Regions from separate parts of the Bradyrhizobium ingae genome, predicted to be linked through region 4. Evidence: predicted binding sites of a transcription regulator. Region 4 holds the regulator's gene; each other region holds the start of a gene.
What was found. Region 4 encodes LexA, which represses DNA repair genes until DNA is damaged. Its sites were predicted from a motif close to TGTTCNNNNTGTGTTCNG; they were not measured.
Positions count from the first base shown of each region.

Region 1: the regulator LexA is predicted to act here: its motif matches at 4,983-5,000, upstream of ACV1FX_RS24420 (helicase-related protein).
Region 2: the regulator LexA is predicted to act here: its motif matches at 4,848-4,865, upstream of ACV1FX_RS26350 (single-stranded DNA-binding protein).
Region 3: the regulator LexA is predicted to act here: its motif matches at 3,416-3,433, upstream of ACV1FX_RS37095 (PA0069 family radical SAM protein).

Region 1 covers NZ_JBVUBB010000018.1:89,033-96,543, reverse strand. The annotation lists gene ACV1FX_RS24435 (CarD family transcriptional regulator) at 1-264, opposite strand, end outside; gene fdxA (ferredoxin FdxA) at 611-949, opposite strand; gene ACV1FX_RS24425 (RNA-binding S4 domain-containing protein) at 1,087-1,341, opposite strand; gene ACV1FX_RS24420 (helicase-related protein) at 1,407-4,787, opposite strand; gene ACV1FX_RS24415 (DUF3108 domain-containing protein) at 5,304-6,104, opposite strand; gene rpmB (50S ribosomal protein L28) at 6,649-6,957, shown strand; gene ACV1FX_RS24405 (trypsin-like peptidase domain-containing protein) at 7,317-7,511, shown strand, end outside.
Region 2 covers NZ_JBVUBB010000021.1:72,528-80,038, reverse strand. The annotation lists gene ACV1FX_RS26370 (hypothetical protein) at 1-223, opposite strand, end outside; gene gyrA (DNA gyrase subunit A) at 335-3,076, opposite strand; gene ACV1FX_RS26360 (DUF2306 domain-containing protein) at 3,246-3,644, opposite strand; gene ACV1FX_RS26355 (low molecular weight protein tyrosine phosphatase family protein) at 3,835-4,185, shown strand; gene ACV1FX_RS26350 (single-stranded DNA-binding protein) at 4,197-4,688, opposite strand; gene ACV1FX_RS26345 (outer membrane protein) at 5,138-5,908, shown strand; gene ACV1FX_RS26340 (outer membrane protein) at 6,139-6,897, shown strand; gene uvrA (excinuclease ABC subunit UvrA) at 7,161-7,511, shown strand, end outside.
Region 3 covers NZ_JBVUBB010000046.1:16,148-23,658, reverse strand. The annotation lists gene ACV1FX_RS37105 (glycosyltransferase family 39 protein) at 1-1,041, opposite strand, end outside; gene ACV1FX_RS37100 (ribonuclease HII) at 1,138-1,992, opposite strand; gene ACV1FX_RS37095 (PA0069 family radical SAM protein) at 2,231-3,394, opposite strand; gene ACV1FX_RS37090 (phosphoketolase family protein) at 3,611-6,013, shown strand; gene ACV1FX_RS37085 (adenylate/guanylate cyclase domain-containing protein) at 6,044-6,898, opposite strand; gene ACV1FX_RS37080 (RMD1 family protein) at 7,062-7,511, opposite strand, start outside.
Region 4 covers NZ_JBVUBB010000004.1:388,472-395,982, forward strand. The annotation lists gene ACV1FX_RS09030 (S41 family peptidase) at 1-852, opposite strand, end outside; gene ACV1FX_RS09035 (alpha-hydroxy acid oxidase) at 1,148-2,281, shown strand; gene ACV1FX_RS09040 (HAD family hydrolase) at 2,291-2,920, shown strand; gene ACV1FX_RS09045 (hypothetical protein) at 3,061-3,294, shown strand; gene ACV1FX_RS09050 (hypothetical protein) at 3,396-3,572, opposite strand; gene ACV1FX_RS09055 (molybdopterin molybdotransferase MoeA) at 3,800-5,011, shown strand; gene lexA (transcriptional repressor LexA) at 5,188-5,886, shown strand; gene ACV1FX_RS09065 (hypothetical protein) at 6,475-6,912, shown strand; gene ACV1FX_RS09070 (ComEC/Rec2 family competence protein) at 6,920-7,511, opposite strand, start outside.

The sequences.
Region 1 (7,511 bases), on a different contig from region 4:
AGCGGGATAAACGACGAACTCGTTGGCCTTGAAGCCCTGGCGCTGGGTCACGACCTTCTTTTCCTCGACCTTCGGCGCAGCGGCGGCCGGCTTCACGGCGGGCTTGGCAGCAGCGACGGGGGCCTTGACGGGAGCCTTGGCGGCGACCGGCGCCTTGGGCGCGGCGGCAACAGGTGCTTTCACGGCAGGCTTGACCGCAGCCTTGGCAGCTGCAGGCTTGGAAACGGTCGCTTTCGCGGCCGGCTTGGCAGTCTTGTGAGACATTGCGCTTCTTTTCTTCGAGGACTTTGCAGCCGTGTGCTTAGTCGCGGCACGACCCTTGGATGCGGATGCGCTACGGCTGGCCGCGGCGACTTTTTTGGCATCCTTATGGGACGCCTTGGCAGAAGTACTCTTTTTACGCGTTTTCTGTGACACAGCCTGCGCGCGGAAAACTGCCACGCCCCTGTTCGACATGAGGTTTCACGGGAACCCAGAGGGGCCAACGGGGCTGACGGGGTTCGGCTTAATGTGCCTAATATAGCACATTTCCCGCAAAAATCAATGATTTAGGGGTCTTTTGGCCTGTTTGTGGCGCTGACTAAGGTATTAGGGTTAAGTTTGACCCGAGTTAGTCTCCAGAACCGGGGTTTTGAGAAAAATATTTCTCAAACTTGCCATCCTTGCCGTCGAACTCCTTCGCGTCCTCCGGCGAATCTTTCTTCTGGGTGATGTTCGGCCAGCTCTTGGCGTATTCGGCGTTCACTTCGAGCCACTTTTCGAGGCCCGGTTCCGTGTCCGGCTTGATGGCATCCGCCGGGCATTCCGGCTCGCACACGCCGCAATCGATGCATTCATCGGGGTGAATGACCAGCATGTTCTCGCCCTCGTAGAAGCAATCTACCGGGCAGACCTCGACGCAGTCGGTGTACTTGCACTTGATGCAGTTTTCAGTGACGACGTAAGTCATCCACAACGCTCCGAAAAGCTCTCTCAAATTCGCGGCTTGCGTAGCGCGTAAATACCCACGCCGCAAGGTCGGGAACGGCCGATCATGACCGGTTTTCGCAAGTCTTCGGCCAAGAAGTGAACGCCAGACGCAATTAATTACGCTTTGCGCTCGTTCAACTCCTCATACAGCACGCGAGCGGAGCTTGCGTCGCCGCGCCGCTCGTTGAAGGCGACCACCTTCATGACCCGCACGGTGCGATCGAGCGCAATGGTCAGGACATCACCGACCTTGATCGCATGCCCGGGCGAGGTTTCGCGCACGCCGTTGACGCGGACATGGCCGCTTTCGACGAGCTCGGCCGCCGAGCTGCGCGCTTTCACCACCCGCGCGTGCCACAGCCATTTGTCGATCCGCTGGCGCTCGGTCGTCGTGGCGCTATTCCTTTTGACGCGTTTTCTTCACGCGAACCGCTACGCTACTCCTTGCGGCCGGCGAGCTGCTCTTTCAGCGCGGCGAGCTTTGCAAACGGCGAGTTCGGATCGATGGGCCGATCGCGCTCGCGCGGGGACGCGCTGGAGGCATAGGGGCGATGCGACGGACCGGATTCGCGGTCGCGGCGATCGCGGCCCTTGTCGCGGTCGCGGCCACGGCCGCCGTCGCGCTCACCGAACTTGCCCTTGCCCCGATCGCGATCCTTGTCGCGGTCCTTGTTACGTTCCTGGCCCTCGAAGCGGCGGCCCTTGTCGTCGCGCCGCTCGCCGCCTTGTCCCTCTTCGCGGCCTTTGCGGAAGTCCTTGCGACCGCCGCCATGACGATGCCGCTCGCCGGGCTTTGCGCCTTCGGCAGCTTCGCCGGGCGCAGCGCTCGCGGCCTGCGCGCCTTCCTGCGGGCGCGGCTGGTGGTGATGGCGGGGACGGTGCCGCTCGTGGCGCGGCTTGCGGTCCTCGTGACGGCCGCCGGGACGCCAGACCTCGACGAGCTGCGGCTCGGTGGGGGCAGCGTCCGAAGGCGCGGCGGCGTCAGCAGATGCGGCAGCTTCGACGGCGGCGGCAGCCGCAGCCGGAGCGGCCTCGGTGGCGGCTTCGACGGTGGCAGCTTCATCGGCCGGCGGCGCGATGCCGGGCGCATCCTCCGGCGTCACCGGCGCATCGGGCGTCGCCTCGAGCGCGGGCTCGGCATGAGGCTCTTCCTCATACTGCTCCATGCCCGGCGCATCCTCGACGGTAACCGGCTCGGCCGCCGCCTCAATGGGCGTCTCAACGACAGGCGCCGCGTCATCCGCCGGCAGTTCGGCAACGGCTTCCGCCGCCCTCTCGCTCGACGTTTCTGCGGTGCCTTCAACGGGCGGCGTCTCGGCCGCGACCGTCTCGGCAACCACCGGCTTCGGTGGCAACGGCGGGCGCTTGTCCATGCGATAGCCGAGCGCGCGCAGCACCGAGGCGAAGTCTTCGCCGGCGGAGCCCGTCAGCGAGGTCATCGCCTGCGTCACGATAAAGCTGCGGCCGTCGAACGCACCGGCCGGCTTCTCGCCGGGCGAAGTCTCGCGCCAGGCGAGCGCGGGACGGATCAGATCGGCAAGGCGCTCTAGAATGTCGACGCGCACGGCGCGCTCGCCGCACTGCTTGTAGCCGAGCACGCGATAGGCATCGCGCGGCAACGCCTTGTCGGTTGGGAACGAGGTGCGGCCCGAGCTTGCCAGATGCTGCGCGCCCGACAGCGCCGACAGATCGACATTGTCGTGCTTGAGTGCCCAGAGCAGCGCGGCCAGCGCGCGCCCGGCGGGCTTGAGGAGCTGCGGGAAATAGAGGTGATAGGCGCCGAAGCGCACGCCGTATTTGCGCAGCGTCGCGCGCGAAGGCTGATCGAGATCCTTCAGCTCGTTGGCGATCTTCGGCCGCTCCAAGACGCCGAGCGCCTCGACGAGCTGATAGGCGATGCCGCGGGCAATGCCGGTGACGTCCTCGGCCTTCGACAGCTCGAACATCGGCCCGAGCAGCTTTTCGATATGCGTCTTGAGCCAGAGCTCGAGCCGTGCCTGCACTTTTTCACGCGGGCCGCCAGTCAACCGCTCGTCGGAGATGATGCGCAAGCGCGGATGCAGCGCCTCCTCTGCGGCGACGAGACGCGCGACCGCGTCGCCGGTCCAGCGGATGGTGCCTTCGGAGGTCAGCACGAATTGCTCGTCGGGTGCGGCGGACAGCTTCTCGGCGCGCGCATTGATCTCGCCGGCGAGCACCGCCTGCGCCGCAGCCTGCAAGGCTTTCGCATCGGATCCTGCCTCCGCAGCATCCGGTGCAAAGGTGAAGCCATCGAGGCGGCCGATGACGTGGCCTTCGACGATGACTTCGCCGGTCTTGCCGATTTCAGTATTCAAGCTCGTGTTCTCCCGCAGGCGGCGCATCAATACACTGGTACGACGATCAACGAAACGCTCTGTAAGCCGTTCATGGAGCGCATCTGACAATTTATTTTCGACCTCCCGCGTGACCCCCTGCCAGCGTTCGGGGTCTTTCAGCCAGTCCGGGCGGTTGGCGACGAAGGTCCAGGTGCGGATCTGCGCGATCCGGCCCGACAGCGTGTCGATGTCGCCGTCGATGCGGTCGGACTGGTCGACCTGGGCGGCGAACCAGGAATCGGGGATGCAGCCCTTGTCGATCAGGAAGCCGTAGAGCGTGGTGACGAGCTCGGCATGGGCCGCCGGCGACAGCTTGCGGTAATCGGGGACCTGACAGGCCTCCCACAGCCGTTCCACCGCCGCCTTGCCGTGCGCCTTGTCGCGGACCTCGCCGTCGCGGGCGGCGTGATCGAGCACGCGCATGTCCTCGGCAATCGGCGCGCGCGTCAGCGCCTCATGTCCGGGCGGCAGATTGAGCGAGACCTGCAGCGCGCCGAGCGAGGAGAAATCGAGCTTCGAATTGCGCCATTGCAGCATCTTCACGGCATCGAAGGTGTGGTTCTGCAGCGCATTGACGAGTTCGGGCTCGAACGGCGCGCAGCGCCCTGTGGTGCCGAACGTGCCGTTGCGCGTGGCGCGGCCGGCGCGGCCTGCGATCTGCGCGAACTCGGCCGGCGTCAGGCGGCGGAACTGGTAGCCGTCGAACTTGCGATCGCTCGCAAAGGCGACGTGGTCGACGTCGAGATTGAGGCCCATGCCGATCGCATCGGTGGCGACGAGATAATCGACGTCGCCATTCTGGAACATCGCCACCTGCGCATTGCGCGTGCGCGGCGAGAGCGAGCCGAGCACGACGGCGGCGCCGCCATGCTGGCGGCGGATCAATTCGGCGATCGCATAGACTTCATCGGCGGAGAACGCGACGATCGCGGTACGCCGCGGCTGCCGCGTGATTTTCCGGTCGCCGGCAAATTCGAGGCTGGAGAGTCTCGGACGCGTGATCATGGAGGCGCCCGGCAACAGGCGCTCGATGATCGGGCGCATTGTCGCAGCACCCAGCAGCAGCGTCTCGTCGCGGCCGCGGCGGTTGAGGATGCGATCGGTGAAGACGTGGCCGCGCTCGAGATCGGAGGCGATCTGCACTTCGTCGACGGCGAGAAAGGACACGTCGAGATCCCTGGGCATGGCCTCGACAGTCGACACCCAATAGCGCGGATTTTTCGGCTTGATCTTCTCCTCGCCGGTGACGAGCGCGACGCTCTCCACCCCGGCGCGATCGGCGATCTTGTTATAGACCTCGCGCGCGAGCAGCCGCAGCGGCAACCCGATCATGCCGGACGAATGCGCGAGCATCCGCTCGATGGCGAGATGAGTCTTGCCGGTATTGGTCGGCCCGAGCACCGCAGTGACGCCGGCGCCCGGCGCACGCTCGGAGGCGAAGGAGGAGGGAGGAAAGGCCATTCTGTGAGATTAGCTAGTCGTGATTGGGCCGTTTGTCAGTGGCGTTTGGGGGCGGAGTGCTTGTCACACCTACCGCTGTGATCGCCCCGCATCCTCCGCTGTCATGCCCCGGCTTGACCGGGGGCATGACAGCGGAGGATGTGGCGGCCCGCAACTGTCTCATTTTGCAACGCTTTCCGCCCTGCGCTTAAGCTTCGGAACGACTCCGGAACGAATCGCGGCCGAATCGCTGACTCCCCTCTGCTTCCGGATTCGTTCACGCAACATCTCGCGCCAGGGCGTTTTCAAACGCACTAGATGGAGTTTTGGTGTCCCGCACAAGCGGCGTTTTCGGGGCGAGTTCCTTAAGATTGGGGATAGGCTGGAGTCGAATCAGAATCGACTGAGAGTCAAATGGATTCATGAGGAGGCTCTTCCCCTCCCCCCTTGCGGGGGAGGGTGGATCGCCGACGCGAAAGCGGCGGCGAGACGGGTGAGGGGTCTGTCGCCACAGACAAGATCGCCCTAACGGGACGCCTACTGCGTCTTCGCAACCTTCGGCGGCTGGGGGGCGGTGATGAAGCTGGTGGCTTCCAGCATGGCCGGCCCCAGGGGCGTCGGGATCTTCACCCAGAACGGGACCAGGATGCGGGTGCCCGCAACCGGCGCGAACGCGATCTCGATGTTGCGCTGGGCGGCGAGGTATTTGATGACCGGGCGATCCGGGATGTAGCCGGCGACGGGCACGAAATAGAGCGCGCAGACCACGACCGGGCCGCGATAGCCCTTCTCCGCCTTGACGCTCTCCATGCGCTTGAAATCGAGCTTGAGGTCGTAGCGCATGCGACCGTCGAACACGGGAGCGCCGGTGTGGCAGGCCTCCGGCGACACCGGATCGGCGGTGCCGGGCACGCGCAAGAGCGAGGCCGTCATCGGATCCCAGACGCCGCGGCGATGCGCCTCGGTGACGACGATGCGATCAGCGTCGACCGGCGGCTCCGGCGCGATGCCGAACTCCTTCACGTTGCCTTTGTCGAGGACGATGTGGATGTCCTCGGTCTTCTTCGAGGTGGTGGTGGAAGCTTGGTAGCCGGTCGCAACCAGGGCGCCGTTGACCACGCGCCCCTGCGAGGCGCCGGTGCCGGACCCGCCGGTGAAGGATTTCAGGATGCCGACGGTGCCGCCCGAGGCCGCAGCCGAGAACACGTCTTCCTGGATGTCGATGGTCCAGGCGCCGCGGCCGACCGGAATGCCCGACAGCGTCGCCTCATACTGCGCCTCGAGCCGCCCTTGAGCAGCCGCCGGCGCCATATCCCAGCCGAGGCCGCAAAGCGCCATCAGGGCCAGCCAGCCGTGGGCACGCGGCCGGGGCGAGAAAGACAGAGGCATGATCACGTTCAGTTGCAATCCGATGATACCGCTAGCCCTGTACTTAAGCCAAAACCGGCGGCAAACAATGTCGGGGCCACGGCAATCAACGCCCGGCCGCTTGGAACAGGCCCCTGTTTCCGCCCCGATTACGCCCTTTGTGTGTTGGTAAGGCATTTCAATCATTGCCGTTTTCGTGAGTGGGGCCGCACACTCGAAAACCTCTCCCGCTTGCGGGAGAGGTCGCGCCGAAGGCGCGGGTGAGGGCTCTCTCCACCCGGGGACACCCTCCGCGAAGCCGAGGGGTCCTCGCCCGCTGAAGCACCCTCACCCCAACCCTCTCCCGCAAGCGGGAGAGGGGGAACTGGCACCGGCGCAAGCCGCCATCGCCTTGACTACCCGCCCCTTCCCCCCTATACGTCCGCCCGCTCCCTGCAAGGACAGAGAATTTGCACCCCCGTGGCGCCCCGAATGGCCGCCGCAAATCGTTGGGGGAACGGAAAGGGTTTTTAACATGTCTCGCCGCTGCGAACTGACGGCCAAGGGCCCCCTCGTCGGCCACAAGGTCAGCCACTCCAACATCAAGACCAAGCGCCGCTTCCTGCCGAATCTCGTCAACGTGACGTTCATCAGCGAAGCCCTCGAGCGCAACGTGCGCCTGCGCGTCTCCACCAATGCGCTCAAGAGCGTCGACCACAATGGCGGCCTGGACGCCTACCTCGTCAAGGCCCGCGCCGGCGACCTCTCCCCGCGCGCCCTGGAATTGAAGCGCCAGATCGAGAAGAAGGTCGGCAGCGCGGTAGCTGAGAAGAAGGCGAGCTAAGAGTTTTACGAGCTGGGCCGGGGGCACGCGTAAGCGTCGCGTGGCGTAGCTTTAGAGAGTTGAGTTTGAGTGACGGCCGGGTCGAAAGATCCGGCCGTTTTTGTTTTGGGCGGCGCGCAACGCAAGGGGTCACGAAAACCATGACTGATTTGAAGAACTGGGAAAGGCTCTGTACGTCCCATATTCCGAGCTAATGCATGCCTGCTACGAGCAATGGATCGAAGATCCTTGGGCTCAAGCTCATATCGACGACTTTCTAGTCGAACTGGATAAGGCCAAGAGGTGATGTTTATTTGATCGAGAACGAATCTGATATCCTCCTGGTGAGTTAGCTTTGCTCCGGCTTTGGACTCATCATTATGCTAACCGACCAACCAGCAGCTTTATCAATCTTAAAGCCACTATTTGGTCGGCGTGCCGACGGTAGGCTCGGCATCCAGAACGTTGCGGTAATACCCTTAAAGCCGAGCAGCCATAGCGAAACTGACTTCTACCAAATCGAAGACGATTTACTTTTGGCCCAGCCCAACTACGTCAACACGGTTCTGGCGACG
Region 2 (7,511 bases), on a different contig from region 4:
CCTTGCGGCTCGCCAGCGTCCCAAGCTTGCGTAAGCACTCCGCTTGGCGATCCCCAGCCTTTTGACCCTCCGCGTCTGCACTACAGATGCCAGCGGGAACGTTGGAAGCGGTCTGCCCTGCTGCGCGCCCGGCGCACGTGCATAATGTCCATCCGACCAGCAGGAGGAAAATCAGGGGGCGATTCACTACGGGTCCGTACTTTGCGGCGAGCAGCAGCCCCAACACTACTTCGAGTTACAGCTTCGGACAACTCTTCCCGAAACCGGTGACGCCGGAATGGCTTCAGAACGACCCGGGTTTTCGCTTGCGCTCAACCCGGGCTACGCGTCCAACCTAACCGCCGTTCTCGTTCTCGCCGTTCCCATTCTCCGCCTCTTCCGTAATGTGCTCGACCGAGACGACGTGCTCGTCCTCGGCGGTGTCGAACACGATCACGCCCTGCGTCGAGCGGCCGGCGATGCGGATGCCTTCGACCGGGCAGCGGATCAGCTGGCCCTTGTCGGTCACCAGCATGATCTGGTCGGCCTCTTCCACCGGGAAGGACGCCACCAGGTTGCCGTTGCGGTTGTTGACGCTCATCGCGACGATGCCTTTGCCGCCGCGGCCCGTGGTGCGGTACTCGTAGGACGAGGTCCGCTTGCCATAGCCGTTGACGGAGACGGTGAGCACCACCTGCTCGGCCGCCGACATCTCGACGTAGCGCTCCTGCGGGAGCTGGAAGCTGCCCGAGGTCTCTTCGGTCTCGGCGTCCGCTGAAGCCTCATCAGCCGCAACTTCGCCGGCCACCGCGCGGCGCATCTTCAAGTAGGCCGAGCGCTCGTCCGATGTGGTCTCGACATGGCGCAGGATAGCCAGCGAGATCACCTTGTCGGCTTCCGGCAGCGCGATGCCGCGCACGCCCATCGAGGTGCGCCCGGTGAACACGCGCACGTCGGTGACGGGGAAGCGAATGCACTGGCCGCCGGCGGCGGTCAGCAGCACGTCATCGCGCTCGGTGCAGATCTGCACGTCGACGATCGATTCATTGTCATCGAGCTTCATCGCGATGATGCCGGAGCGACGGACATCGACGAAGTCGGACAGCTTGTTGCGGCGGACGTTGCCGCCGGTGGTGGCGAACATCACGTCGAGCTGGCCCCAGGTGGATTCATCCTCCGGCAGCGGCATGATGGTGGTGATGCGCTCGCCCTGCTCGAGCGGCAGGATGTTGATCAGCGCCTTGCCGCGCGCATTCGGCGCGGCCATCGGCAGGCGCCAGACCTTTTCCTTGTAGACCTGGCCGCGCGACGAGAAGAACAGCACCGGCGTGTGCGTGGAAGCCACGAACAGGCGCGAGACAAAATCCTCGTCGCGGGTCTGCATGCCGGCGCGGCCCTTGCCGCCGCGGCGCTGCGCCCGATAGGCCGACAGCGGCACGCGCTTGACGTAGCCGGCGTGGGAGACCGTGACGACCATGTCCTCGCGCTGGATCAGGTCTTCGTCCTCGACTTCGCCTTCCTGCTCCATGATCACGGTCCGGCGCGGCGTGGCGAACTCCGCCTTCACCTCGGCCAGCTCGGTCTTGATGATGTCGAGGATACGGGCGCGCGAACGCAGGATGTCGAGATAGTCGCCGATCTCGCCGGCGAGTTTTGAGAGCTCCTCGCCGATCTCGTCGCGGCCGAGCGCGGTAAGGCGCGCCAGGCGCAGTTCCAGGATCGCCCTGGCCTGCTCCATCGACAGGCGGATCGTACCGTCCGCATTGATGCGGTGGCGGGGATCGTCGATCAGCGTGATGATGTCCTCGACGTCGCGCGCCGGCCAGTCGCGCGTCATCAGGGTCTCGCGCGCGGCGGCCGGCGTGGGCGAGGTCCGGATCACACGAATGATCTCGTCGATATTGGCGACGGCGATCGCAAGGCCGACCTGCTCATGGGCGCGCTCGCGCGCCTTGCGCAGCTTGTATTTGGTCCGTCGCGTGACGACCTGCTCGCGGAAGCCGACGAAGATCGTCAGCATGTCCTTCAGGTTCATCGTCTGCGGTCGGCCCGAATCGAGCGCGACGGCGTTGACGCCGAAGCTCGTCTGCAACGGCGTGAATTTGTAAAGCTGGTTCAGCACCACGTCGGGCACGGCGTCGCGCTTGAGCTCGACGACGACGCGGTAGCCGTCGCGGTCGGACTCGTCGCGCAGATCCGAGATGCCCTCGATCTTCTTTTCCTTGTAGAGCTCGGCGATGCGCTCGACCATCGTCGCCTTGTTCACCTGATACGGGATCTCGGTGATGACGATCGCCTCGCGCTCTTTCCGGACCGTCTCGAACTCGACCTTGCCGCGCATCACGATCGAGCCGCGACCGAGATGATAGGCGCTGCGGATGCCCTGGCGTCCGAGGATGATGCCGCCGGTCGGGAAATCCGGGCCCGGGATGATGTTGTTGAGCTCGTCGATGGTGAGCGACGGATTGTCGATCAGCGCGACGCAGGCATCGATCACTTCGCCGAGGTTATGCGGCGGGATGTTGGTGGCCATGCCGACGGCGATGCCACCGGCGCCGTTGACCAGCAGGTTCGGGAATCGCGCCGGCAGGACCACGGGCTCCCTCTCGGAGCCGTCGTAGTTGTCCTGGAAATCAACCGTGTCGTCGTCGATGTCCTCAAGCAGCTTCAACGCGATCTTGGTCAGGCGGGACTCGGTGTAGCGCATCGCTGCCGGCGGATCGCCGTCGACCGAGCCGAAATTGCCCTGACCGTCGATCAGCGGCGCTCGCATCGAGAAGTCCTGCGCCATGCGCACCAAGGCGTCGTAGATCGCCTGGTCGCCATGCGGGTGGTATTTACCCATGACCTCGCCGACGGCGCCGGCGGACTTCTTGTGCTTCTTGTCCGGGGTGTCGCCGCGATTGTTCATCGCGAACAGGATGCGGCGATGCACCGGCTTCAAGCCGTCGCGCGCATCGGGCAGCGCACGCGCCACGATCACGCTCATGGCGTAATCGAGATAGGACTTCTTCATCTCCTCATAGATGGAAACGGGGCGAATGTCCGAGGGGTGCGCCGGCTGGTCGCCGGGCGTGTCGTTATCGTCGTCAGCCAAGGGGGAATCCGGTGAGTTTTTGTCCGGGAATCATATAGCGCATCGAGGGCCTGATAACCACCCTCGCGGAGGCCGCCTGAAGCGCTTTTTCCGCCTATTCTTCCAACGACTTACGGCTACCGCGAAGCCTTGTCGGGAGAGCCCGGAGCGGGAGCGGCGGAACCCCGCCTTACGAGCCGAATATCACGTGATGCATGATGCGTCCCGGCAGCAGCGTGAACACCCCTGCGACCACCAGCGCGCCGGCGAACATGAAGATCATGATGCGCCGGTGATCGGCGACGCGATGGGTATGCGCCCGCCACACCGCGAGCGGCAGCATTATAAGCGTGAAGATCGATAAAAGATGGATCGGACTGAACGGCCCGACCAGCCTGATCTGGTGAATCCAGAACGACGACGCAGCCACGACCGCCATCAGCGCCACCCAGATCCAGCCGACCGTGCGGTGCGGCAGCGTGCCCTTGGGAGCCGCGAACTGGACGACGCCAAGCACGAAGGCCGCCATCGCCGCAAAGGCGTGGAGCGGAATGGCTGGAGCCGCTTCAAGCAATGGCGCGAAGCTCAATGTGGCGTACCCTCTGGCCGGGAATCTGTGATGTAAATAGGCTTAACATAAAGTTAATACCATTCACATCGCGCACCGTCAAAGGCTTGAGGCAACACATGAGATCAGCTCGAAAAACCGTGCGCGATCCGCGAATTGGTAAGCAATCCTGCCACTTCACGCGAGCGCGGCACTTCCTTGGAGCGGTAAAGTGACCAATGTCCTGTTTGTCTGCAGCGCAAATCGTCTGCGCAGCCCTACCGCCGAGCAAGTCTTTTCGACCTGGCCGGGCATCGAGACCGACTCGGCCGGCATCTCGAACGACGCGGGCGTGCTGTTGTCGACCGAACAGGTCGAATGGGCCGACATCATCTTCGTCATGGAGAAGACCCACCGTAACAAGCTGAACCGGAAATTCCGATCCAGCCTGAATGGCAAGCGAGTCATCTGCCTCGACATTCCTGACGACTATGAATTCATGGATCCCGTCTTGATCCGGATGCTCGAAAGTCGAGCCGGCCGTTTCCTGTCCCGACCCGCCGCGGCTGTTCCCAAGCCTTAAGCAGGCAAGCCTCAGAACGGAATGTCGTCGTCCATATCGCTGTTGCGGCCGCCGCCTGCGGCAACTGCGCGGCGCGGTGCGCTGCTCACCGGGCCGGAGGAGCCGAAATCGCCACCCGGCTCCTCGCCGAAGCTGCCGCCTCCCCCGCCGCCACGGCCGTCGAGCATCGTGAGGTTGGAGTTGAAGCCCTGCAGCACAACCTCGGTCGAGTATTTCTCGGCGCCGCTCTGGTCGGTCCATTTGCGGGTCTGGAGCGCACCTTCGACGTAAACCTTGGCGCCCTTCTTCAGGTACTGCTCGGCAACCTTCGCGAGCCCCTCGTTGAAGATCACGACGCGGTGCCACTCGGTCTTTTCCTTGCGCTCGCCGGTCGCCTTGTCGCGCCAGGTCTCCGACGTCGCGATGCTCAGATTGGCGATCGCTCGCCCGTCCTGGGTGCGGCGGATTTCCGGATCCTTGCCGAGGTTGCCGACCAGAATGACCTTGTTGATGCTTCCCGCCATCGCCGCTCTCCACTCCAAACTGCGAAATTGTCCGAAAAAAGCCGGAGCCGTGCCGAAACCGCTCGCTGCCGCCTGCCGGATGCGACCCTATACGCTCGCACGCCTGGCCTAGCCCGCGGTCCCGCAGGTTATCCCCATATATAGCACCGGGGCGAACAATGTTCCAGCTTTGTTCCTGCGTAGGCGGTATTACGATGAGGCCGCAACATCAGGTTGTAGACCTCACAAATAAACGGAACCGCATGGAACTTTTTTGGGTTCCCGCGGACGGAAATACCGCTTAACATTCATTAACTTAGGAACCGCTTAGTTCGCTCGCGACTGTTGCTTTTGGGAGACGGACTCTACCTCCAAATCAGACTAGGTTTGGCGCGACATCAATTCATTGGGCGTCGCGCCTGATTGACCGCTTCGGGGATCAAAGAAGCGGCACAGCCGGAGGGACAGAAATGAAGAAGATTTTGGTGGGGGCCATTGGGGCAATTGCGCTGAGCCTGTCGGCTCCGGCGAGCGCGGCGGATCTCGCTGCACGTCCATACGTCAAGGCTCCGCCCCCAGCGATCGCCGCGGTGTACGACTGGAGCGGCTTCTACATCGGCATCAACGGCGGCGGCGGCTCGGCCCACAAGTGCTGGGACTTCGTGGACAGCACGGGCATTGTGACCGGCGTTCCCGGCAGTCTCGTGGGTGAAGGCTGCCATAACGCAACCGGCGGCACGATCGGCGGCCAACTCGGCTATCGCTGGCAGTCCGGCCAGTGGGTGTTCGGCTTCGAAGGCCAGGGCAACTGGGCCGACTTCCGGGGCGACAACACCAGCGCCGTCTTCCCGACGGACCGCAACCGTTCGCGCATCGACTCCTTCGGTCTGATCACCGGCCAGATCGGCTACGCCTGGAACAACGTGCTGTTCTACGTGAAGGGCGGCGGTGCGGTTGTCGGCGACAAGTATGACATCTTCGACATTCCGAGCGGCGCGCTGCTGGCTTCGGCCCGCGAAACCCGTTGGGGCGGAACGGTCGGCGCCGGGCTCGAATTCGGCTTCGCGCCGAACTGGTCGGTGGGCGTCGAATACGACCATATCTTCCTCGGCCATCGCACCCTCGGCTTCACGGACACCGCCGGCCTCCCGGCCGGAAGCGACAGGATCGGCCAGGACGTCGATATGGGCCTCATCCGCCTGAACTACCGCTGGGGCGGCCCGCTGATCGCGAAGTACTGATCTTCGCCAAATCTCTTTCTGTTGAAAAGGCCGGCCTCGCGCCGGCCTTTTTGCTGCCCGGGTACAGCCGGCGGGTATAGGTCAGCCGTGCTCACACGTTTTCCGGGTGGTGTGGCATCTCGGGCACACAACTTGCGGCTTCACTGGTGTATGCACGACATCAGTTGGACCGCAGCGTCCGCTGTCCTTCCCCGCACGGAAGGCAAAAAACTGGGACTGGGATTAAGAAGATGAAGAAGGTTTTGTTGGCTTCGGCCAGTTTGTTCGCACTCAGCGCGTTCGCCCCGGCCATGGCTGCCGATCTGGCGGCCCGCCCCTACACCAAGGCTCCGGCTGTGGTCGCGGCGGTTTATGACTGGTCAGGCTTCTACCTCGGCCTCAACGCCGGCGGCGGCTGGAGCCACACTTGCTGGGATCTAATTAACGTTGCCGGCGTGCCGGGCGGTCCGGTCGCCGAAGGCTGCCACAATGCGTCGGGCGCGGTGGTCGGTGGCCAACTCGGCTATCGCTGGCAGGCCTCGAACTGGGTGTTCGGTATCGAAGGCCAGGGCAACTGGGCCGATCTGAAGGGCTCGAATGTCAGCCTCGTGTTGGGTGGCCTCGGTGCCAACAACACCAAGATCGACGCGATCGGCTTGATCACGGGCCAGGTTGGTTATGCCTGGAGCAACGTCCTCTGGTACGTGAAGGGCGGCGCGGCCGTCGTCCACGACAAGTACCGCGGCACCTTGGTCGCCGACGGCTCCGAATTCGACAGCGCCAGCGAGTCGCGCTGGGGCGCTGCTGTGGGCACCGGCATCGAATTCGGCTTTGCGCCGAACTGGTCGGTTGCGGTCGAATACGACCACTTGTTCCTGGGCCACCGCGACATCTCGTTCCCGGCGACCACGCTCGCATCCAGCCGTATCGACACCATCAAGCAGGACGTCGACCTGGCCACGGTTCGCTTGAACTACCGCTTCGGCGGCCCGGTCGTCGCGAAGTACTGATCGTCGCAGATAAATCTCGACGGAAAGGCCGGCCTCGCGCCGGCCTTTTGTTTGTTCCGGCGATTCGGCCTGCAGACCTGCTGCCAGGTGCCGCCAGCGCGCCAACAAATCGTTGACGATTCGTAACTCGCTCTGGAAATCTCCGCTCGTTCTTCCTACGTTCGCGACTTACCCACATGGCGTCCATCCCCGGTTCCGGGCGAGGCGCGCCTGAACGCCGGCGCGAGCCGTGCGGCGTGGGAATCTCCTCGGGGACCACTGGGATGGACGAAGTGATCAAGGCGAAGCGCCAACAACAGAACGCGGGATCACACCTGCGCGCAATTACGATCCGTGGCGCGCGCGAGCACAACCTCAAGAACATCGACGTCGAGATTCCCCGCGACAAGCTCGTGGTCTTCACCGGGTTGTCCGGCTCTGGAAAATCCTCGCTCGCCTTCGACACCATCTACGCCGAAGGCCAGCGTCGCTATGTCGAATCGCTGTCGGCTTACGCCCGCCAGTTCCTGGAGATGATGCAGAAGCCGGACGTCGACCAGATCGACGGCTTGTCGCCGGCGATCTCGATCGAGCAGAAGACCACCTCGAAGAACCCGCGCTCGACCGTCGGCACG
Region 3 (7,511 bases), on a different contig from region 4:
CACGCGGGCGCGACGCATCGCGATGAGGTCGCCGGCGGCGACGATCACGGCAAGGCCCGACATCAGCAGCACGATGCCCGCCCCGCCCGCGACGCTGTCGAACCCGAACAGGCCGGAGATCAGGACGGCACCGAGCCCGGGCGCGAGCGCGAAGAAATAGACGAAGTTGCGCCCCAGCGGCTCGACCGGCGGCCGGTAGATGATCGGCGCATCCTCACTTTTGCCGGCGAACCAGCTGGTGTTGAGGAAGGTCAGCACCGGGATCGCGACCGCACCGAGCACGAGGCCGCCGAACAGCCAGGCCGTGTTGATCACGCGTGCTTTGAGATCCTCGACCTGTGGCAAGGCCGGCATGGTCAGCGTCTCGGCACGCATCAGCCAGATCGCATAAGGCAGCGCCAGCACGGCAACGACGACGAGCGCATAGATCGGATCGAGCGCCCTCAGTGTCCTGCGGCCGCCTTCGGTCGCGACCGCGAAGATGACGAGCAGCAGCAGCAGGCCGATGGCGGCCGGCGTCGTCAGCAGCAACAGCCCGGCAGCGATCGACCAGGCGAACCAGGCGTTGCCGCGGCGTTGGCCGATGAGCTGCCAGGAGTGCAGCAGGAGCAGCGCCCAGAGCGGTCGCGCCAGCACCATCGGACCGAAGTCGAGCGCGGACGAGGAGAACGCCAGCACGGTCATGGTCAAGAGCACGGCGAGCACCGCCTGCTGGGTGCCGACCACGGCGCGCGCCAGATGATAGAGAGCGATGAAGGTCGCGATCTCGCACAGCTCGGCCAGCACATAGACGCCGATCATATGGCTGCCGGCGGCGCGGTAGGCGATGTCGGCGAGCCAGAAGGCGAGTGGCGGCCCGAGCCCGGTGCCGACCTGATATTCGCGGCCGAAGGCGAGGAGCGTTGCGAGATTGCCAGGCGGGCCACGGTAGAAGGCCAGCGCCACGAACAGCCACATCACGGCCTGGAGCAACACCACGATCCACACCACCAGCCGCGGCCGGGCTCGGATCAGCTCGATGACGAGGGAGGTAAACCGCATGCAACGTCCGAAATGATGCAGCCAACCCGTCCAAGCCGGCGCGTCCATGTTTGATAAGGCCCGCTGCACGCCGTGGCAACTGAACTTGCGTGCAAGCTAGGGCGCGGCAGAGATGTCGATCTCCACGTTGAGCTCCGAGTGAACCTCCACCTCATCCGCTGCCGTGAACAGATCGCGCTTGGGTTCGACCGTCCACGGCATATGCTTCTCGCGCGCGGCGACGACGGGCGCGAAGAAGCTGCGGTGGTGGATGGAGGGACCGAGGCGGTCCAGAGCCTCGAGATGCTCCGGCACGGCGTAGCCCTTGTGCTGCTCGAAACCATAGCCCGGACAATCCGCCGCCAGCGCGCACATCAGCCTGTCGCGCGTCACCTTGGCGACGATCGAGGCCGCCGCGACCGAGAGCACCAGGCCATCGCCGCCGATCACGGCCTCGCAGTCGCAAGGCGTATCGAGCTTGTCGCGGCCATCGACGAAGACGTGGCGGGGCGCCTCGGGCAGCGCCACCACCGCGCGCTTCAGCGCCCAGAGCGAGGCCCGCAGGATGTTGTCGCGGTCGATGCGGCCAGGCGAGGCAACGCAAACCGAGACCTGCGCGGTGGCGCAGATCTTGTCGAACAGCTTTTCGCGCTCCTCGGCCGTCAGCCGCTTGGAATCGTCGATACCGCGCGGGATCCGGTTCGGATCGAGGATCACGGCAGCCGCGACCACGGGCCCGGCCAGCGGCCCCCGCCCCGCCTCGTCGCAGCCCGCGACGGGCCAGATGCCGCGCTTGATCAGCGCGCGCTCGCGGCGAAAACTCGGCGGCGCGATCGCGATGACGCCCTTCGCGGTACCCTTGGCTGCCTTGCCGGTGCCCTTGGGTTCCTTCGCGGCCGTTTTGGGCTCTTTCTTCGCGGCGTTCTCGGCCGGTCTATTGGCCGGCTTGCTGGCGGACTTGTCCCGAATCATGGCCGGGATCGTGCGCACGCGGCTCAGGCCGGCGCAACCGGGAACCTCCGATATTCCCGCTATTCAGCCTCCGACCTTGTTCTGGACAAGCGAGCAGAGCGAGCGCCGATCCAGGATCCATTACCCCAGGGAGCACTTGCTCAGGCCAGTGGTCGCCACCTTCTGCCCACAACATCTCCCTGGGGTAACGGGTGCTGGCTTTCGCCAAGACGACATCGTGTTTGTGGCCGCATCTTCCTCAGAACAAGCTCAACTGCTCGCCGCCGCGCTTCGGCTTGGCGAAATGGTCCGTGGTCAGCTTGGAGCGGCGCTTGTTCAGGCCGAGTCGCTCGCAGGCGATCTCGAAGCGGCGGCCGATGGTCCAGGCCATGGGACCCGTACCTTTCATCCGCTCGCCCCATTGCGAGTCGTAGTCGCGACCGCCGCGCATGTCGCGGATCAGAGTGAAGACGTGGCGATAGCGATCCGGATAGTTCGCCATCAGCCATTCGCGGAAGAGATCGCGCACCTCCAGCGGCAACCGCAGCAGCACGTAGGACGCTTCCTTGACGCCGGCATGCGCGGCCGCGTCCAAAATGCGCTCGATCTCGGAATCGTTCAGCGCAGGGATCACCGGAGCGACCATCACGGTGGTCGGGATACCGGCCTCGCCAAGCTGCTTCAGCGCCTCCAGGCGCTTGGGCGGTGTCGAGGCACGCGGCTCCATGGTGCGCGCCAGCTTCGGATCGAGCGTCGTGACCGAAATCGCGACCTTGGCAAGATTGCGCTTGGCCATGCGTGACAGGATATCGATGTCGCGTGTCACCAGCGCCGATTTCGTCACGATGCCGACGGGATGGCCGGTGCGCTCAAGCACCTCGAGAATGCCGCGCATGATCTTCCGCTCGCGCTCAATCGGCTGATAGGGATCGGTGTTGGTGCCGATCGCAATCATTCGCGGCTCGTAGCCGGTCGCGGCGAGTTCCTTCTCCAGGAGCGCCGGCGCCTCGGGCTTGGCAAACAGCTTCGACTCGAAGTCGAGCCCGGGCGAGAGGCCGAGATAGGCATGGGTCGGCCGCGCGAAGCAATAGACACAACCGTGCTCGCAGCCGCGATAGGGATTGATGGAACGGTCAAATCCGATGTCGGGGGAGTCGTTGCGGGTGATCACCTTGCGCGAGGTGTCGGTCGCCACCGTGGTCTTGAATGGCGGCAGCTCTTCCAGGCTCTGCCAGCCGTCGTCAAAAGCGACACGGGCCTCGGCCTCATAGCGGCCGCTGGCGTTGGACTGGGCGCCCCTCCCGCGCCTGCGCTCGCGGTCGATCGCGACCGCAAGCTCAGGAAACGCAGAAGGCGCACCCGCCGGCTCGGAGGGCGCCGTGACCGGCGGGTGCCTGAGGGCATGAGAGGATGCTCGACTCATGAAGCGAAGATAGCACGCAAAAGGAACAAATCAAGAACGCGAACACAAAATCCGCAAAACAACCCCATGCAAAGCAGCCGACCTAAGCTTCGCGCGCGGAATTTTGACCTCCCGCAAAGGTTGCCGGTCGCAATGCCGTTTGATGCCGCCGCTAGAAACGGATCGATCACCCTGGAACCGGGTTGATGACGGTCGCCGCAACAAGGGCAGCCCATCATGACGAGCCAACAACAAGCGCGCGCCAGCGCAGGCGACCTCGATCTGCTCGATCGCTACTGGCGCGCCGCCAACTACCTATCCGTCGGCCAGATCTACCTGCTCGACAATCCGCTGCTGCGCGAGCCGCTGCAGCCCGAGCACATCAAGCCGCGCCTGCTCGGCCATTGGGGCACGACGCCCGGACTGAATTTCATCTACGCCCATCTCAACCGCGCGATCTGCACGCTCGATCTCAGCGTCCTCTATGTCTGCGGGCCCGGCCATGGCGGCCCCGGCATGGTCGCCAATACCTATCTCGAAGGCAGCTACAGCGAGATCTATCCAGACATCGGGCGCGATACAGACGGATTGCGCAAGCTGTTCAGGCAGTTCTCCTTCCCCGGCGGCATACCGAGCCACGCGGCGCCGGAGACGCCGGGCTCGATCCATGAGGGTGGCGAGCTTGGCTACGCGTTGGTGCATGCCTATGGCGCCGCGCTCGACAATCCCGATCTGATCGTCGCCTGCGTCGTCGGCGACGGCGAGGCTGAGACCGGGCCGCTCGCGGCGTCCTGGCATTCGAACAAATTCTTGAATCCTGCGCATGACGGCGCGGTGCTGCCGATCCTGCATCTCAACGGCTACAAGATCGCCAATCCCACCGTGCTCGGACGGATGCGCGATAACGAGCTCCGCGATCTCTTCCGTGGGCTGGGCCACGAGCCGCTGTTCGTCGAGGGCCATGATCCCAAGACGATGCACCGGATCATGGCCGATGCGCTCGACGTGGCGCTGGCGAGCATCCGCTCGATCCAGCAACATGCACGCGAAGCAACGACCGCGATCGAGCGGCCGCGCTGGCCGATGATCGTGCTGCGCTCACCGAAGGGGTGGACGGGTCCCAAGGAGGTCGACGGACTGAAGGTCGAAGGTTTCTGGCGCGCCCATCAGGTGCCGGTCGCCAATTGCAGGGAAAATCCCGCGCATCTCAAAGTGCTCGAAGATTGGATGAAGAGCTACGCGCCCGAGGAGCTGTTCGATAGCAACGGCACGCTCGTTCCCGAGCTAAGGGCGATCGCCCCGACCGGCGACCGCCGCATGGGCGCCAATCCGCATGGCAATGGCGGGCTGTTGAAGCGCGAGTTGAAGCTGCCTGATTTCCGCAGCTTTGCCGTCGAGGTGAAAGAGCCGGGCCAGACGGTCGCGGAAGCCACGCGCGAGCTCGGCAAATTCCTGCGCGACGTTGTCAGGCTGAATGCGGATGCGCGCAACTTCCGTATCATGGGCCCGGACGAGACCGCGTCAAACCGGCTCGACGCCGTGTTCGAGGCGACCGAGCGGGTCTGGATGGAGCCGACCGAACCCTATGACGTTCACCTCGCCCAGGATGGCCGTGTCATGGAAGTCTTGAGCGAGCATCTCTGCCAGGGCTGGTTGGAGGGCTATCTGCTCACAGGACGGCACGGCTTCTTTTCCTGCTATGAGGCCTTCATCCATATCGTCGACTCCATGTTCAACCAGCACGCCAAATGGCTGAAGGTCTCGCGCGAGCTGACGTGGCGGCGGCCGATCGCCTCGCTGAATTATCTGCTGACCTCGCATGTCTGGCGCCAGGACCATAACGGCTTCAGCCATCAGGACCCCGGCTTCGTCGACCTCGTCAGCAACAAGAAGGCGGACATCGTCCGCGTCTATTTTCCGCCCGACGCCAACACGCTGCTGTGGGTCGCCGATCACTGCCTGCGAACCTATGACCGCATCAACGTCATCGTTGCCGGCAAGCAGCCGGCGCCGCAATGGCTCGCCATGCAGGATGCGGCAACCCATTGCGATGCCGGCATCGGCATCTGGACCTGGGCCGGCACGGAAACTGCCGACGGCGAGCCCGACGTCGTGATGGCCTGCGCCGGCGACGTGCCGACGGTGGAGACACTCGCCGCCGTCGATCTCCTGCGCAAGGCCCTGCCCGATCTGAAGATCCGGGTCGTCAATGTCGTCGACCTCATGACGCTGCAACCGAAGGCGCAGCATCCGCACGGCCTTTCCGACCGCGATTTCGACTCGCTGTTCACGCGCGACAAGCCCGTGATCTTCGCCTATCACGGCTACCCCTATCTCATTCATCGCCTCACCTACAGCCGCGCCAACCACAGCGGCATGCACGTGCGCGGCTTTGCCGAGGAAGGCACGACGACGACGCCGTTCGACATGGTCGTGCTCAACGAGCTCGACCGCTATCATCTTGCTATCGAGGCGATCGAGCGCGTACCGGGGCTCGCAACGAAAGCGGCGCACGTGAAGCAGCAATTCCGCGATTCCCTGCTCAAGCATTCGGCTTACGTGCGCGAGCACGGCGAGGACATGCCGGAGATCCGCAACTGGGTGTGGCCGAACGGCGCCGGTGGAACGACGCGGGCCTGAAGCGATGAAGCATCGCAACGGCCGAGGCGCTCAGTCCCGATTCCTTCGGCGCCCTTCATTTCTGTCCGACGCGGGTCCCTGCCGGAGCGCTCGCATGGCTCCAATGAAGAGCAGTGCTGCGACTGGCCAATGAAACCAGATTCTGTGCAGACCGGTGAAAACATTGATCAGAATCAGAAAGCCCGAAATTGTGAGAACTGCTGCAATGGGGCGAGGCAGGATCGCCCATCGATCCGAGATGGAGCCCATCCAGTTGGACGGCTCGTATCGGCCGCGAACCGTTTGAGCGCCAGCTTCCAGGCCTGCAGCTGCTGCAACCTGTGGAGCAGGGCTTCCACTACCTCGCCCAGCGGCTCCGCCGCCCACGGTCACCCGATAGGTGGTTACGGGAGCCACGTTCTTCATCTGTTGCTGGCCGAGACAGTCAAAGCCAAGAGATAGTTTGTTGTGCACCTGATCGTAGACAGAGGCCGAGACCATGACGCCACCGGGCTCGGCGAGTTCTTGCAGCCGCGCCGCGATGTTGACCCCGTCGCCAAAGATGTCGGAACCATCCACCATCACATCACCTAGATTGACGCCGATGCGAAACCGCATCTGGGGCGCGTGAGGTGGTGGGGCCGAATTCCGACTGGAAACTTCCTGCTGAATCTCGACCGCGCATTGCACGGCCTCGACAACGCTGGCGAATTCGGCGATCACGGCGTCGCCCCAAGTATTCACGATCCGCCCGTCGTGGCGCTCCACCAATCCTGCAATGGCAGCGCGGCAGCGGCGCAGCATCTCCAGCGTTCCCGCTTCGTCTGCTCCCATCAAGCGAGAATACCCGTGCACATCCGCGCACAGGACAGTGGTCAGCCGCCGTTTCACCTTGTCGTCAGTCATCGACCATATCGTATCTCACTGACCGCCAAATGCACCAGAGATCGTCTGGCGCCACAGCGGTCAAATGGCCGTTCATGGCCATCGCGTCATTTGCTGCGTCTGCACAAAAATCATTGCTGTGGGGCCAAGCAGACACGACCGAAATATGAGTATGTGCCGTGGTCTAGTGGGTCCCCGACAGGATCTGGATGCAGCCGATCACGACCTCGATCACGATCAGCACGACCACGGCCACCTCGAGCCGCAGCGACCGCTGCGTGTCTATGATGTCGGTCAGCGCATTGGCGGTCTCCGACACCGCGGTGAGCTTGCGCTCGAGCGTATCGAGGCGCTCCTTCAATTCGTATTCGTCCTCGAGCCGCGAATAGAGGCGGTCGAGCCCGGGCTTCTCCCAGAGCACGTCGGGCTTTTCGGCAACCGCAACACGGCCCGCGACGCGCTGCTGAACCAGCAGCGCATTGCCGATCAATTGCAGGATTCCCTTGCGGCGGCGCGGCGTGCGGCCACGCTGGGCAAGCTCGCGCGCAAAGGGCTCGATGACATCGAAGACGGCGGCGACGCGGCGCTCGTCGCGGGCGAGCGCCGTGCTCTTGGCAAGCGCATCTGCGATCAG
Region 4 (7,511 bases):
GCCGCCATGCGCGGTGAAGCGCTGGGTCTCTTCCGGGTTCCGGCCGCGGGTCGATACCACCTCGCCGCGGGCGAGGAAGGCGCTCGACACCGAGACCGCCTGGTCGAGCAGCCCGCCCGGATTGTTACGGAGATCGACGACGTAGCCTGCGAGCTTCTCCTGCGGGATATCCTTGGAGATCGACGCGATCGCCTTGCGCAAGCCGTCGGTGGTCTGCTCGTTAAACGAGGTGACGCGGATATAGCCGATATCACCGCCCTCGGTATGGAACCGGACCGGGCGCACATGGATGATCTCGCGCGTGATTGCAACGTCGAGCGGAGCGTCGGCGCCCTTGCGCACGATGGTGAGCTTGGTCTTGGTGTCGACCGGACCCTTCATCTTGTTGACGGCCTGCTCGAGCGTCATGCCCAGCACCGCCTCGCCATCGATCTTGCTGATGAGGTCGCCGGACAAGAGGCCGGCCTTGGAAGCCGGCGTGTCGTCGATGGGCGCCACGACCTTGACGAGGCCGTCCTCCATCGTGACCTCGATGCCGAGCCCGCCGAATTCGCCGGAGGTGGTCTCCTGCATCTCGGTCCAGGCCTTGTCGTTCATGTAGCGCGAATGCGGATCGAGCGAGGTCACCATGCCGTTGATGGCACCCTCGATCAGCTTGGCGTTGTCGGGCTTCTCGACGTAGCTGGCCTTGACCCGCTCGAACACCTCGCCGAACAGGTTCAGTTGCGAATAGGCATCATCCGCGCCCGCCGCCGCTCTTGCCACCCAGTGCCCGCCTTGCGGAGAGGTCGCCAGCAGAGTCAAACACGCGCCGGTCAGCGCGCCGAGGGGGAACAGCAGGGTTTTCCGCATGGATTGATTGGCCTTTTCGCTGGCGGTTGGGAGCCGCCATGCAAATGGCGATCCAGCCCGTGTCTCACAATACCATTCTGTTTTCTTCAAGGCCGGTCCGCCACGTCGGGCTCGCATCCGGCAAGAATCGCTTCGTCCCAGCCTAAACTTTTGGCAACGTGCGCCGGCCGGTTTCGCGCCGGGCGGGAATCGCCCCGTCCGGCCACGCGTTCAAGCTATGCGATTTTGGGATGGTTTTGGCGCGCCGAACCGGTTAGGCGATGGAATACGGCTTCAAATTCTCGGGAGGATAACAATGAACGAAGCGCCCCGCATCCGTCCCCAACGAAACGTCGAACTCGGCGCCAGCGACGAGCCGTTCCAGAACCTGCACGAATTCATCCGCAAGGCACGCTCCAACCTCAACCAGAATGCCTGGGACTATATCATCGGCGCCGCCGAGACCGAGACCACGATGCGCCGCAACCGCATGGCGTTGGACGAGATCGCCTTCCGCCCGCGGGTGCTGCGCGACATGCGCAGCGTCGACGGTTCCGTCGAGCAGTTCGGCCGCAAGATGCGCCTGCCGGTCGTGCTGGCGCCGGTCGGCGCGCTCGAAATCTTCGATCCGCACGGTGCAGCCTCGGTTGCACGCGGTGCCGGCGCCTTCGGCGCGGCGCATATGCTGAGCTCGGTGTCGGACCCGGGCCTCGAGAAGACCGCGGAAGCAGCTCCCGATGCGCTCCGCTTCTATCAGCTCTATGTCCGTGGCGATGACGCCTTCGTCGAGGATGTCGTCGCCCGCGCGGTGAAAAATTCCTACGCCGCATTCTGCCTGACGGTCGACACCGCCCATTACAGCCGTCGCGAACGCGACATCGCCAAGCGCTATGTTCGCGAGAGCCGGCTGCGCGCCACCGGCGGCGACTACCAGAAGGGCCTGGAGTGGCGGACGGTGAAGCTGATCAAGGACAAGTTCAAGATCCCGCTCATCATCAAAGGCATCGCGACGGCCGAGGATGCGCTGATCGCGCTCGACCATGGCGTCGAATGGATCTACGTCTCCAACCATGGCGGCCGCCAGCTCGATCACGGCCGTGGCACCATGCATGTGCTGCCGGAGATCGTCGATGCCGTGAAGGGTCGCGCGAAGATCATGGTCGATGGCGGCTTCTGTCGCGGCACCGATATCGTCAAGGCGATCGCCATGGGCGCAGATATCGTCGGCATCGGGCGCCTGCAGTGCTGGGCCCTGGCCGCGGCCGGCGAAGCCGGTATCACGCGGATGCTGGAGCTGCTGGAAGACGAAGTGCTGCGCTGTCTCGGGCTGCTCGGGTCCACTTCGTTTGCCGAGGTGAACGCATCGTGCCTGCATGCGGCGACCGCTACCAACGCACCAAACGTATTCAGCGCGTTTCCACTGCTGGATATCGAGCCCTACCGCTACTGAAAGGATGCAATGACCTCCCTCCTCTCTCCCGGCTGCGCGGATGCGCTTCTGTTCGATCTCGGTCGCGTGGTGCTCGACATCGACTTCTCCAAGGCGATTGCCTGCTGGGCGGGACATGCCGGCTGCGAACCGCAGGCCATCGTCGCGCGCTATGTGCGGGACAGCGAAGCCTATCGGCTGCACGAGGTCGGCAAGATCAGCGACGAGGCCTATTTCGACTCGCTGCGGCGCTCGCTCGAGATCGAAATCTCCGACGCTCAGTTCCTGGAGGGGTGGAATGCGATCTTCGCGGGCGAGATGCCCGACATCGCAAACCTGTTGCCGCGTGCCGCGAAGCACATGCCGCTCTACGTTTTCTCCAACACCAATCGGCCGCATGTGGAATATTTCTCGAAGGAGTATGCCGACCTGCTTGGCCATTTCCGCGAGCTCTATCTGTCCTCCAGCATCGGCCTGCGCAAACCCGATGCGGAAGCCTTCGACCATGTCGTTGCCGCGATCGGCGTACCGGCGCAGCGAATCGTGTTCTTCGACGATCTCGCGGAAAACGTCGAAGGCGCGCGGGCACGAGGGCTGACCGCAGTTCACGTGACGTCGCCTCGCGACGTCAGTGAGGCGCTGAAGGCCCTGGGACTGTGAAAAGAACGCCCATATTGCCGCGGTAGCTCAGAACTCGGTTCCATGCGCCTCGAGGAACTTTTCGAGTAAAATGTGGAACCAACTCACTCTGTGTATTTTTGTACAGAGTTCCCGGAACGGATCAGCGCGTCGAGAGTCATATGCCCGTTGGGATTCTCTACAACGGACGCGTGATCGTGTTGGGCAAGACCTACTTCAACAAGCAAGCCTCCATCCTTCTCAAGTTCGCCAAGTCAACGTCGAACTCACAGCTCTCCGCCAAGCTGGTCAGCAAGGCGGCGGATCTCAAATCGCAGGGTGATCCCCTGCCCGAGACGGATCACAGCCTGAAGGCGCCGGACGTCGATCCGGACAATAAAACGGGAGCCACCTGATGCTAGCCGTGAGCCTGGTCGTCGCAGTGGCATGTCTGGCCACCGTCATTCCGGTCTTTTTCGTCATCGAGACGATCGCGCGGCGACCAAGGTAAGCACACTCAACTGCGCTTGGGTTGGGGCCGATCGAGACGCTGCCGTTGTGCGCGCATCCGGTTCGTCTTCTCCTTGAGCGCTTCGATCTCCTCGTCAAGCTTTGCGCTCCTCGATTTCGGCGGCTCATCGCCGCGCAGCTTCTCGAGCGCCTTTTCAACCGACAGCTTTGAAGTCTCTGCCATCAGGGTTCTCCCGGACGTCTCCTGACGCGCCTTCATGCAGTGGCGCTCAACAAGTCTGAGCCCGAAGCGGGACGGCACGATATTGTCCCAAAGGGCACCTCGGCCTCTGCTGCCGGAGGGATAATTCGTCTCCGCCTCCGGATCCCCCTCCTTTTGCCTCGATGCGCGCACTCGGCTAGAACGCAACGCGACCTGTCATTATTATTCTCCCAGCAGGAGTTTTGCCCGTGGCCCTGATGCCGGTGTCCGACGCGCTTGCCGCGGTGCTTGCGGGCGTCGCGCCCGTGGCGGAGGAGATGGTCGCGCTGGATGCGGCCTACCATCGCGTGCTGGCGCACGACGTCGCGGCGCGGCGTACGCAGCCGCCGCAGGCGATGTCGGCGATGGACGGCTATGCGGTGCGCGCGGCCGATGCGGCAGCGGCAGGCGCAGAGCTCACCGTGATCGGCGAGGTCGCGGCCGGGCGGCCGTTCGCGGGATCGGTTGGCCCTGGAGAGGCGGTGCGGATATTCACCGGCGGCGTGGTGCCCGACGGCGCGGATGCGGTGGTGATTCAGGAGGACACGGTCGCTGACGGCAAGCGCGTCACGATCAAGGAGGCAGCGATCGCCGGACGGCACATCCGTCCCGCCGGCGTCGACTTCCGCGAGGGCGACGTGCTCCTGCGACAGGGAGCCAGGCTGACCGAACGCGACCTCTCACTGGCCGCCGGCATGAACCATCCGGAGCTTGCCGTCCGCCGCCGGCCAAGGGTCGCGCTTCTCGCGACCGGCGACGAGCTGGTGATGCCGGGCTCGACGCCGGCCGCGGGCCAGATCGTTTTTTCCAACGGCTACGCCCTGCACGCGCTGGCGCGGGCCGAGGGCGCAGAAACGATCGATCTCGGCATTGCCGCCGATACCGTTGCGGCGACCACCGCCGGCATCCGCCGGGCCCGCGAGAGCGGCGCCGACATCCTGATCACGACCGGCGGGGCTTCTGTCGGTGACCACGATCTGGTCAGGCCGGCGCTTCAAGCCGAAGGCTTCGAGATGGCGTTCTGGAAAATCGCGATGCGGCCAGGCAAGCCGATGATGCACGGCCATCTCGGCGCGATGCGGGTGATCGGCCTGCCCGGCAATCCGGTCTCGTCCTATGTCTGCGGCTTCCTGTTCATGGTGCCCTTGATTCGCGCTCTTGCTGGCCGCTCTCGCGTTCATCACCGCCGCGAGCGCGCCGTGCTCGGGCGCGACGTCGGGCCTAACGACGTCCGCGAGGATTACTTGCGCGCCCGGCTCGAGGAGCGCGAGGACGGCACGCTCGTGGCCGTTCCCGTCAACCACCAGGACTCCTCGCTGCTTGCGAATCTCGCTATGGCACAGGGACTTCTCGTGCGGGCGCCGTTCGCACCGAAAGCCGAAGCAGGCACGCCTTGCGAGGTGTTGCGGCTTCCCGTGTGAACGCAATCTGATTCGTCCGTGGCGCGAACCTTGGCGGCGTTCACACAAAATTAAGTGGTTGCGGAACACATATCGAACATATAGTGTCCGTTCATGATTTGTTTCGAGCATCTAGCGGGTTCTGCTGAATCTTGCGTCTCGGAATCGAACGACGTCAACCGGGGGACTTGGTCAAGATGTTAACGCGCAAACAATACGAGCTTCTGCGGTTCATCAGTGAGCGCCTCAAGGAAAGCGGCGTGCCGCCCTCCTTCGACGAAATGAAGGACGCGCTCGATCTGCGCTCGAAGTCGGGCATCCACCGCCTGATCACCGCGCTGGAAGAGCGCGGCTTCATCCGCCGCCTACCCAACCGCGCGCGCGCCATCGAGGTCATCAAGCTGCCCGAACTTCAGGCCGCAGGTGCCGGCCGCCGCGGCTTCACGCCGAGCGTCATCGAAGGCAATCTCGGCAAGGTACGAAGCACAAGCGCTCCGGTTGACGACGGCGAGCGTCCGGTCGCCGTGCCCGTGATGGGACGGATCGCGGCCGGCACGCCGATCGAGGCCTTACAGACCCGCAGCCACACCATCAGCGTCCCTCCGGACATGCTCGGCTCGGGCGAGCACTACGCGCTCGAAGTACGCGGCGACTCGATGGTCGACGCCGGGATCCTGGATGGCGACATGGCGCTGATCCAGCGTAACGAGACTGCCGATACCGGCGACATCGTCGTGGCACTGATCGACGACGAGGAAGCGACGCTGAAGCGCTTCCGCCGCCGCGGCGCGTCGATCGCGCTGGAGCCCGCCAACACCGCCTATGAGGTGCGCATCCTGCCGCCGAACCGGGTGAAGATTCAGGGCAAGCTGATCGGCCTGTACCGGAAGTACTGACTGCCCTCTCCGGCGGCCGGCCGGTGATCGATCGACAAGACGGCGCGGATGGATTGTCCGCTCCGCGACGACGGCGTTTTCGTTTCTCCACGCGATTGTCACGCGCCTGCGCAGAGCTAGATCCTCGAGCACCGCAGGCGCGAAGGCGCTGTTTATGATGCAGGGAAACAGCCCGGCGATAGAGATTTTGAGCGTGATCTCGGCGGCCTTGATCGCTCGACATCCACGAGCGACGCAGCGCAACACCACCATTCCGTCCGCAAGACGGAGCACGCGGCGACCAGTGCGCCATGCCGCAACGCCAACAATGCGATCGCACCTGCGCCGCAGGGCGAGCTGTCCTTCTTCGGGGTACTCCGCTCCTGCCGGCCGCTGATGAAAACTCGTGCGAGTGAATGGTGTGAACCAAGATAGACTAGTAGCGAGAGGCTTTGTTCCTGGTTTGCCGGGAAAGATAAAGTGATCGGGCGGCGCGCAGTCGGGCCGCAGATTTGCCCACAAACGCGATACACTCGAAGGCTTCCACTCTGATAGAGGCCTGCGCCTCCGGGGGGCGCGGACCGGCTATCTCGCATGAGGAGCACTTCGATGTGTGACTACAGCCTGCATGCCGTTGCGACCCGCCCCGCTCAAGTCGGCGAGACGATCGTCACGACAACCTTCCGCGGCACCTCGACGCGTGGATTTGCGTCGGAGCGCGATCTCTCGGTTGCCGTCTGCCTCCTGCCCGGCACCGAGCTCGCCTTCGCCGACAACGTCCGCTACGACAATCGCTGGATCTGGACGCGCACCGTCAATTCGCGCGTCGGCAAATTCGGCAAGGTTGATCCGCACATTCCCGATCGTCATCATGATGCGATCGAATTCCCAGACGGCAACTACGTGCTGGTGACGCAGCTCGTCGAAGGACAGCGTGCCACGGTTCTGCAGTTGCCGGTGACGCAGCCGCTCGGCGAGAAGACAGAGCAGCCCGCCGTCGAACAGCACACGACCCCGACGCCCACGACGCGCCTGCCGATCGGCTGACGCGTCTTCATTCCTCGGCCTGCAGGTCGGCCTCCGACGGCGTAGCATCTTTGCTGCGCGGAGTGGCCGGCCGCGGTGCGAGGTTGAGCTCGAAATCGCTATCGCCGGCCCCAGCCGGCGACCAAGGGCGGTTTGCGCCCCTTGCTTTCACCGTTTGCAACGTGAAACCGTCGCCCTCGCGCGAGAGCGCAAGGGCACCTTGTGTCTTCAGGCGGTCGCGATCCACGACCATCGCCGCGCAATCGATTGCTGCAGGCTTTGCAGTCACGACCAGCGCGGCGCGGCTGCAATCATCCGCCAGCGCATCGACACGCAGCGGGAGCGCAACCAGACGACCATCGGCGAGTGACGCCACGCAGCCGGCCTCGTCGCATGAGACACCGTCGGTGAGCGACGCATCAGTCACACTGCGCGGATCGGCATCGGCCGCAAGCCATTCCTTGAGAAGAAAATTGTCCTTGCCGGTTCGGATCAGGTGCAGCTGGCCGTCCCTGCCGCGCACCGCGACGCTGTGGCCGTCGCCTGCAATCAGAACGTCGGGCTGGCGCACGTGCAGCGCCCAGCCAATTGCAAGCGCCAGCACGATGGCGCCCGTCCAG